DNA from 3 places in the Bradyrhizobium sp. 45 genome. Region 3 is predicted to be linked to each of the others. Evidence: predicted binding sites of a transcription regulator. Region 3 holds the regulator's gene; each other region holds the start of a gene.

Region 1 (3,274 bases), on a different contig from region 3:
CTGTTTTCTTTCCAGAGCGCGACCGTCTCGGCTGCGCCGATTGCCAGGTTGGCGCCCGGCGTCACGATCTTGGCGAACACCGGCGCGAGCCATTCGGCGGAAACTCCGGTCACCATTTCGTAGAACGAAACCATGATTTTGATGTCAGTGGCGATCAGGCGAGTGGAGGCGTACTTCATGACATGTCCTTTGTTGACCCCAGATTGAGCGGCATCGCGGCGCTCGTCGCACATCGCTGCTGCCACCCTGATGTCAGCAGTCACGATGCCGCGCCGAGCGCGCCGTGAATGGCGATGGCAGTGCTCAAGCGCTAGAAAACGAGCCCTTCACGAAGCTCCACAGCGCTAACCGGGTCCTCAGAACGGTGACGCAAACCGCAGAACTTGGCCACCTCATTCACGGGGGACACGGGGTTGTTTAGCCGTTGGCAGATGAACTCCCCGCGGAGCTGACGCGACTAACCGCTATGGCCAATATTCTAGGCGAGCTTCTGTTTGCACTTATCCGCTCGATTGTTGCCGGATGGGCGTATGCGCTCTGGGTCAAACTGGCGACATGGCTCGAGCCGAAAATCCAACGGCGTTGGGTGAAGATTGCCGTAGGAGGCCTCCTCGGCCTGGCAGCCTTTTTTATGATTCCGCATCGTGATGGCGCTGTTGGGCCTTTGAAGACAATGAAATCCGTTCTCACCGTCGCACTGGCAATCGGGGCCCTCGTCTCGACGGTGCTGCTCGTCATGGAGCAGCTAACCGACTACTCCACCCCTGTGATGGCATGGGAGATGCCGGGTATATCCGCAGCTTACCTTTTCTGGGGAGCTGTCGGCAGTTCCGTTTTCTTGGGCGTCGCCATCACTTGGGCCGTGAACGCCATCGTTTACGGGGCGCCCGCTTTCGTTGTCCTTACAGTCATCAAGCTGGCAATCCGCGATCTGCCGAAGTGACAGAACTGAGCTCGGCGCGGAGCCGATGCTCAGCGCGCTCAAGAAAATGAGCGGCAGCAGGTCATGCAAGGCGCCTGACGCGCCTTGCATGATCGTCTGAAATTTCGCCTGCCGGCGAGCGGCCGGACGGCCGACATCATGAACCACGACGGAGTTGGAGGCGACGAATTCCCGTAAACGAAGGTCTCTCGTCGTGAAATGGTTTAGACGATACGCAGTTGGCTGCCTGATCGCGGTGCTCCTGTTCTCGGGCCGAGACAGTTACAAACGGCCCGGCGAAGACATGCGCTACGGGGCCATCCTTATGGTAGCCGCCGGTTGGCCTGTTGTTGCCGCGATTGTCGTGGGAAGCACCATCGGTGACATCGTACATGACGTGAAGCAAGGCAAAGCAGGATGAGTGCCCGGCTCGCAAAGCGACAGGCCCCGATCCCGGCATTGAAGTTGTGGAATCGACATTGCGGGATCGTGCGCTCAATCGACGCTGTTTGTGCCCGACGAAATGCAGCGCGCTCAACGTTTGTGAATGCAGCGTTGGCCGAACGCCTGCAACCTTCCCGCGACACTTCTGATCATCGGTGAGTCATGTTCTTCCGTCTCGCAGGGGCGGGGCGTACATGCCCGCTGTCTACTTCTCGAGCCCGGCCTTTTGCCGCATCGTGTCGATCAGCTCTGACGCCTCTGCCTTGGTCAGATCCTTCTTGGGGAGGGGCTTGTGCGCCTGCTCGGCGAGGGTCTTGAGGTAGGATTCCTGGGCGCCGGTCATCGGGTCGTCGCCGGAAACCCAATCCTTCGGATCCTTTTGTGCGTTGTCCCCGGTGTTGTCAGCTGTCTTGTCAGCCATCGCGATCTCTCCTTTTCCACCTAACGTCGGCGCGCGCTTGTCGTTCCTCATTTGTTCGTCAGTCGAAAACGTGCGGAAATTGAACGTCTCGAGATCTGCCATGAAGAACCGACCTACTGGCCAGCGCGGAACAAGCGCTCCCGCCAAGCGTAGGTTCTGCATGAGCGAGAACCTGTCCCATCTCATCGAACATTCCGTGCAGATCGCCTGGGATTATCTGGAGCGCACCGCACAAATCAGCGACGCGCCGTTCACCAGCCGCTTTCTCTCGGCCGCCGTCGAAGAGATGGTCCGCAAGGGCGAGCACAGACGCCTCATGCTGGCCAACCGGGCCATCACGGCGTTCGAGCGGCTTTCCAATAGGCAAGCTGCATAGATCGGTCCCCGGCCTTCGGTCGTCACTGCGCGGCGGTCCTGCAGTTCTCCGAGTGCAATTTGTTGAACCCCGGCGAAGCCCGGCGCGACCAACCGCCATGCTGCAAAGCCTGCTCGGCATCGGAATTGGCTTCGCGGCCTATGTGCTGAGACACCAAAGAGGAAAGTCGTGAAGGCGATCACACTGCTCGCGGTGGCGGCCATGCTGCTGGTGGAAATCTTCGGGTCGAAGGCGAGCGTCGGCGGCTCGATGCGCTTCATGCTGGTCTTTGTGCTCGTGATGCTGGCTGTCGCGATCTACGAGGCTTGGTCGAACGAGCGCGGCGCGATCGGATGGATCGTCAACCTGTTCGCTTCGGCGGTTGGCGGGCTGGTTGCGGTTGCCCTGATCGGGATGGCCGTGGAGGCGATGCTGCCATACCTTCACCTCGAAGGTTCGCTCGCGTCCTCGCAACATCCCCTGAAATACGTCCTAGTCGCAGCCATTGCGATCTGCATGGTGCTGGGATCATGGCTGCCGCTGTTGGCCGTCAACCGGTTTCGTCACTGAAGGGCACCCGGCGTCGCGCTCCCTAGCGCTTTGCTTCCTGCTTGCCACGCCTGATTTCCTCGGCTTCGTCCACGAGCTTCAAGGCGGCGCCGTCATAGCTGAGCTTCAGGCCACGGCCGACGGTCCATATTCATCCTTCCCGAGCGTCGCGGGTTGGCTGGGCGTTGAACTGGTCGGAGATCGATTTGACTGCAGCGTCTTGGGGACCGGATTGTTCAACTCCGCAATGACGCGCCAGATGGGATGTTTGGGATCGGGATTCCCAGGGTCAACGTCGTCGGCAAAGATCGTGACCTTGGCGCCGTCGACTGCGCACTCCAGGACGTAGGAATCGCGAATCTGACGGCAGCGGTAGCGACGTTGCGTGACGAGCTTGTTGGTTTCGTCGAATGTCATCCCTGGCGAAAAGCCGAGGATGTCGGGCTTCTTCACGAGTGCCAGTGACGCAGGCTTTAGAAAGCCGGGCTGTACCGCCACGAGAACGGCGGCAACAACAACGATCAAGCCGGCGACAACAATGGCAATCTTCATCAGCCCCTCACAAGAAACGTTCGACCATACA
Region 2 (3,274 bases), 100 kb from region 3:
CGTCAATCGGGCTTCGGTATAACGATAGGCAGCCGGGGGATCGCCGTCGACCGAGCCGAAATTGCCCTGGCCGTCGATCAGCGGCACGCGCATGGAGAAGTCCTGCGCCATCCGGACCATGGCGTCGTAGATCGACTGGTCGCCATGCGGATGATATTTACCGATGACGTCACCGACCACGCGGGCGGACTTGACGTACTTCTTGTCCGGCGTGTGCCCCTGCTCGTTCATCGAGTACAGGATGCGGCGATGCACCGGCTTCAGGCCATCGCGGGCGTCAGGCAGCGCCCGCGCCACGATCACGCTCATGGCGTAGTCGAGATAGGACTTCTTCATCTCCTCGAAGATGGAGACGGGGCGAATATCCGAGGGTTGCGCCGGCTGGTCGCCGGGCTTGTCGTCGTCGTCAGCCAAGGGGAAATCCGGTGAGGTTTTATCTGGGAATCATATAGCGCATCGAGCCTCTGATAACCACCCTCGCGGCGTTCTGGGAAGCGCTTTTTCCGCCTATTTTTCCAACAACTTAAGCCCTTGCGAGCGGTGTCTCGGACAGCACTCGCATCGGCCTTGCAAAATCGCCGCTCACGCGTGGAAAACCGCGCGGTGAGCTTGCCGCGTCGGCGCGTTTGCCAAGCCGCAATCCGAGCTCACCCCAAACATGAAGCGGGCCCGGAAATGCCGAGCCCGTCCTGTCGATTAGTGGGATGTTCTGACATGAGATGAGAAGCGCCGCCCATCCGGCCGGGCGTCCGCATCAGGCGCCGCGTTCTTGGAGCGGAATCGCTCAGAACGGGATATCGTCGTCCATGTCGCTGTTGCGGCCACCGCCGCCGGCGGCAACAGGGCGCCGCGGCGTGCTGCTGACCGGACCGGAGGAGCCGAAATCGCCGCCCGGCTCGTCGCCGAAGCTGCCGCCTCCGCCACCGCCGCTACGACCGTCCAGCATCGTCAAGGTCGAGTTGAACCCCTGCAGCACGACTTCGGTCGAGTACTTTTCGACACCGCTCTGGTCGGTCCATTTGCGGGTCTGGAGCGCACCCTCGACGTAAATCTTGGCGCCCTTCTTCAGATACTGTTCGGCGACCTTGCAGAGCCCTTCATTGAAGATCACGACGCGGTGCCACTCGGTCTTTTCCTTGCGCTCGCCAGTCGCCTTGTCGCGCCACGTCTCCGAAGTCGCGACGCTCAGATTGGCGATCGGCCGCCCGTCCTGGGTGCGGCGGATTTCAGGATCCTTGCCGAGATTTCCAACCAGAATGACCTTGTTGACGCTTCCCGCCATCTCCGCTCTCCGCTCCGAATGCCACTGAATTCAAGAAGGCCGGTCCGCTCCCGCGTTCCGCCGTGCCTGTTGAGGCGACCCTATACGCTCGCCGAACACTTGCGGACGACGATCAGGCCGTCACCCTTCCGGTTATCCCCACATATAGCATCGACCTCCGGTTCGTTCCAGATTTGTTCTTGGCGAAGACAGATCTGAAGGCGTGGGATCGATCGGCCACATGTGTTGCGGAAAGGCACACGTCGATTGGAACCTTTGTAGGTTCCCAAAAATGGAAGAAAGAACTTAACATTCAGCAAGTTATGGGTACTCGCACTGCCCCGGTCTTGTTGCATTTGGGAGACGGACTCTGCCGCTCCGTAGAGCTACGGTTGCCTCGGACTTAGTTCATATGGGCCCTCGCGCCTGATCAGCCGCTTCGGGGAAATAAGAAGCGGACGAAACCTGGGGAGACTGGCAATGAATAAGCTTCTTATTTGTGCAATCGGTGCAGTGGCGATGGGCTTGTCGGCTCCCGCAAGCGCGGCGGACATGGCCGCGCGTCCCTACACCAAAGCCCCGCCGCCGGCGATTGCCGCCATCTACGACTGGAGCGGCTTCTACATCGGCATCAACGGCGGCGGTGGCTCCAGCCACAAGTGCTGGGACTTCGTCACGCCCGCGACCGGCGTTCTCGTCGGCGAAGGCTGTCACAATGCAACAGGGGGCACCGTCGGCGGCCAGATCGGCTATCGCTGGCAGTCCGCCAATTGGGTGTTCGGTCTGGAAGGCCAGGGCAACTGGGCTGACTTCCGGGGCGACAACGTGAGCACCCTCTTCCCTGGTACCGCTTTGGTGACGGGTGATCGCAACCGTTCCCGCATCGACGCTTTCGGTCTCATCACCGGTCAGGTCGGTTACGCCTGGAACAACGTGCTGCTTTACGTGAAGGGCGGCGCCGCCGTCGTCGGTGACAAGTACGACATCTACGCTGCTGCGGGTACGCCCGGCGCGGGCGCGCTGCTGGCTTCGGCCCGGGAGACTCGCTGGGGTGGCACGGTCGGGGCCGGTCTGGAATTCGGCTTCGCCCCGAACTGGTCGCTGGGCTTTGAGTACGACCACATCTTCCTTGGCGATCGCACGATCGGCTTCACAACGCCCGCGGGTGCGGTATTCGGCAGCGACCGGATTCGCCAGGACGTAGACATGGGCCTGGTGCGCTTGAACTATCGCTGGGGCGGTCCGGCCATCGCAAGGTACTGATCGCGCTGGACATATCGCACTTCGAAGGCCGGCCTTGCGCCGGCCTTTTGCTGTGCAGTTCTCCAATATTAATCGGTCAATAACCGTTCCGTTTTCCGACCGTTGTTGCTTTTGAGTGACACAACTTGCGGCTTCACTGGTGTAAGTACGGCATCAGTTGGGCAAGTGAGTCCGATGCCCTCCCTATCGTGGAAGGCACAATCAGAAACTGGGACTGGGATTAGTTGAAAATGAAAAAGGTTTTGTTGGCTTCGGCCTGTTTGTTCGCTCTCGCCGCCCCGGCTTCGGCCGCTGATCTCGCGGCGCGCCCCTACACCAAGGCCCCGGTGGCCATGGCTTCGGTCTACAACTGGACCGGCTTCTACCTCGGTATCGTCGGTGGCGGCGCTTGGGAAAATTCCTCGACCGACCCGAAGATGAAGGGCGGCTTCGTCGGCGGTACTGCCGGCTACAACTGGCAGACCGGCAATGTCGTGCTCGGCGTCGAGGCCGATGGTTCCTGGGCTGATGTCAGCGCGTCGGTCACCGGCCCCGTTGCCGTCCCCGGCTTCGGCCTCGTCAGCACCACCCTCAGCTCCAAAACCGATGCGATGGGAACCGTGCGCGGCCGCATCGGCTACGCCGTCAACAACGTCCTGTTCTACGGCACCGGTGGTTACGCCTGGATCGACAACAAGCTCAGCGTCAGCGCGCTCGGCGTGACCGTTTCCGACAGCAAGTGGCACTCCGGCTGGACCGTCGGTGCGGGCG
Region 3 (3,274 bases):
CCTCTGGGGACTGTCGGCGCGGCAGCCCGACATCCTGATTGCCGGGGATGGCGCGAGCGTCGCGGTGCGGGGCAGGGACGGATATCTGCACCTGATCAGGACGAACAAGGACGGCTTTCTGCTCAAGGAATGGCTCGCTGCCGACGCCGATCCGCGCGATGCGGGCAGAGCCTCGCTTGCCGATGGCGTGTCCTGCGACGAATCCGGCTGCGTGACGCCACTGGCCGACGGGAGGCTGGTCGCGCTGGCACTGCGCGTCGACGCTCTCGCAGACGATTGCAGTCGGGCCGCCCTGGTGGTGACGACTCGTCCCGCGCCGCCCGATTGCGCGGCGATGGTGGTCGATCGGCAGCGGCTCGCCAGCCAGAGCGCGCTGGCGCTGACGCAGCGTGGTGACGGTTTTGTGGTTCAGGCAGTGAGGGCGAGAGGCACGAGCCGCCCCTGGTTGCCGGCCGGCGCCGGCGAGGGTGATTTCGACGGCAGCCTCGCGCCAAAGTCGACCGCGCCTCGCATCAAGGACGCAACGCCGGCGGACACCGACCTGCAAGCCGACGATTGATCTGATGGTGCGGAGCAACGCAGTGGTTCGGTGCGTCCGTTCGGATTCGCGGGGCGCAAACCACACCATCTCGCCGGCCACGGCCGGCGATGGCGATTCAATCCTGACCTCCGACCTCGTAGCCGGAGGGCGGCTCTGTCAGCCGATCGGCAGGTGCGTGACGGTCGGCTGCCTGTCGGCGGTGATCTGCGCCTTGTGCTCGCGCTCGGTGACCGACTGAGTCACCGGCAGTTGCAGCACCGTCGCGCGCTGGCCTTCGACGAGCTGCGTCACCAGCACGTATTTGCCGTCGGGGAATTCGATCGCATCATGATGGCGGTCGGGAACGTGCGGATCGATCTTGCCGAACTTGCCGACGCGGGAATTGATGGTGCGCGTCCAGATCCAGCGATTGTCGTAGCGGACGTCGTCGGCGAAGGCGAGCTCCGTCCCCGGCAGCAGGCAGACGGCGACGGACGGATCGGCTGCAGAGGCGAAGCCGCGCGTCGAGGTGCCGCGGAAGCTTGTCGTGACGATCGTCTCGCCGACTTCGGCGGGGCGCGACGCGACGGCATGTAGGCTGTAGTCACACATCGGGTGCTCCTCATGCTGGGATAGCAACCCGCGTCTCTTATCGAGGCGCAGGCCTCTATCAGAGTGGAAGCACGAACGCTGTGCTTGGTTGTGGGCAAATCTGCGGCTGGCTTCCGCAAGCCGCGATCACATTATCTTTCCCGAATTCAATAGGAACAAAGCTCGCCGCGATGCATTCGGGAGGCGCGTACGCGAACATTGCCAACTTGGCTGCAACGGCCGAACTTGACCGCTGGTCGCTGTTTCCTCGAACAACCGAGCCGCGAAGCGGTGCTGCTTGAAGCGGTGCTGCTTCGTCGGCGTGGCGAGGAGCCAGCGTTGGAGGAGGGGCCGGATAGTCTGTGCAGAACCAGAAAGGCTATCCAGCCGGAGCGGACGATGATCCGCTCCAATCTCTGACCGGCGATGCCGATCGGAAGCGCGCGAGGCGCCAAGCACCTCCGGCATGAAGTGCTTCCGATATGAAGTACTGCCGATAGAAAGACTCCCGGTATCAGTACTTCCGGTAAAGCCCGATCAGCTTGCCCTGAATCTTCACCCGGTTGGGCGGCAGGATGCGGACCTCATAGGCCGCGTTGGCGGGCTCGAGCGCGATCGAGGCGCCGCGACGGCGGAAGCGCTTCAGCGTCGCTTCCTCGTCGTCGATCAGCGCCACCACGATGTCGCCGGTATCGGCGCTCTCGTTGCGCTGGATCAGGGCCATGTCGCCGTCGAGAATGCCGGCTTCGACCATCGAGTCGCCGCGCACTTCCAGCGCGTAATGCTCGCCCGAGCCGAGCATGTCAGGCGGTACGCTGATAGTATGGCTGCGGGTCTGCAACGCCTCGATCGGCGTGCCGGCCGCGATGCGGCCCATCACCGGCACCGCGACGGGACGTTCGCCCTCGTCAGCGGGCAGGCTCGCGCTCGCACGCACCTTGCCGAGATTGCCCTCGATGACGCTCGGCGTGAAGCCGCGGCGGCTGCCAGCGGCTGCCTGGAGCTCCGGCAGCTTGATGACTTCAATCGCACGGGCGCGGTTGGGCAGGCGTCGGATGAAGCCACGCTCCTCGAGCGCCGTGATCAGGCGATGGATGCCCGACTTCGAGCGCAGATCGAGCGCATCCTTCATCTCGTCGAAGGAGGGCGGCACGCCGCTTTCCTTCAGACGTTCACTGATGAACCGCAGAAGCTCGTATTGTTTGCGCGTTAACATCTCGACCAAAGTCCCCCGGTTGATGTCGTCCGATTCCGAGACGCTGAATTCGGCCATAAGCCGCTGCATGCTCGAAACAAATCATGAACAGACACTATATGTTCGATACATGTTCCGCAACTGCTTAATTTACCGTGAACAGAGCAAAGTGCGCGGAACGCGCGTTGCGGGGGCGCTCAGACGGGGAGCCGCAACACTTCGCAAGCCGTGCCGGCTTCGGCCTTCGGCGCGAATGGTGCGCGGACGAGAAGTACCTGTGCTGCAGCGAGATTCGCAAGCAGCGAAGAGTCCTGATGATTGACGGGAACAACGACGCGTGTGCCATCGTCACGCTCCTCAAGATGCGCGCGCAGATAGTCCTCGCGCTGGTCGTTGGCGCCGACGTCGCGGCCGAGCACGGCGCGTTCATGGCGATGGTGAATCACTGAACGGCCCGACAGGGCGCGAATCAGCGGCACCATGAACAGGAAAGCGCACACGTAGGACGATACGGGATTGCCCGGCAGGCCGATCACACCCATTGCGCCGAGTCGCCCGTGCATCATCGGCTTGCCTGGCCGCATCGCGATCTTCCAGAACGCCATCGCGATGCCTTCGTCCCGCAGTGCCTGCTGGACCAGATCGTGGTCGCCGACCGATGCGCCGCCGGTCGTGATCAGGACGTCGGCGCCGCTCTCGCGGGCGCGGCGGATGCCGGCGGTGGTGGCCTCGAGCGTGTCGGCGGCAATACCGAGGTCGATGGTCTCGGCGCCCTCGCTGCGGGCGAGCGCGTGCAGGGCGTAGCCGTTGGAATAGACGATCTGGCCGTGGCCGGGCGTGGTGCCCGGCATCACCAGCTCGTCGCCGGTGGCGAGAATCGCGACCTTCGGACGCCTGACAACGGCAAGGTGCGGATGATTCATCCCGGCGGCGAGCGCGAGGTCTCGCTCGGTCAGACGGCTTCCCTT

Evidence for each region. Region 3 encodes LexA, which represses DNA repair genes until DNA is damaged. Its sites were predicted from a motif close to TGTTCNNNNTGTGTTCNG; they were not measured.
Region 1: the regulator LexA is predicted to act here: its motif matches at 1,829-1,846, upstream of IVB42_RS12725 (DUF3072 domain-containing protein).
Region 2: the regulator LexA is predicted to act here: its motif matches at 1,446-1,463, upstream of IVB42_RS15095 (single-stranded DNA-binding protein).

The regions. Positions count from the first base shown of each region.
Region 1 covers NZ_JADPIX010000067.1:4,434-7,707, forward strand. Annotated here, with positions in the region: gene IVB42_RS12715 (VOC family protein) at 1-179, opposite strand, end outside; gene IVB42_RS12720 (hypothetical protein) at 467-943, shown strand; gene IVB42_RS12725 (DUF3072 domain-containing protein) at 1,572-1,787, opposite strand; gene IVB42_RS12730 (hypothetical protein) at 1,948-2,163, shown strand; gene IVB42_RS12735 (hypothetical protein) at 2,332-2,712, shown strand; partial or broken gene IVB42_RS12740 (hypothetical protein) at 2,735-3,243, opposite strand.
Region 2 covers NZ_JADPIX010000100.1:35,058-38,331, forward strand. Annotated here, with positions in the region: gene gyrA (DNA gyrase subunit A) at 1-414, opposite strand, end outside; gene IVB42_RS15095 (single-stranded DNA-binding protein) at 785-1,282, opposite strand; gene IVB42_RS15100 (outer membrane beta-barrel protein) at 1,742-2,524, shown strand; gene IVB42_RS15105 (outer membrane protein) at 2,755-3,274, shown strand, end outside.
Region 3 covers NZ_JADPIX010000100.1:138,528-141,801, reverse strand. Annotated here, with positions in the region: partial or broken gene IVB42_RS15615 (ComEC/Rec2 family competence protein) at 1-559, shown strand, start outside; gene IVB42_RS15610 (hypothetical protein) at 698-1,132, opposite strand; gene lexA (transcriptional repressor LexA) at 1,626-2,327, opposite strand; gene glp (gephyrin-like molybdotransferase Glp) at 2,504-3,274, opposite strand, start outside.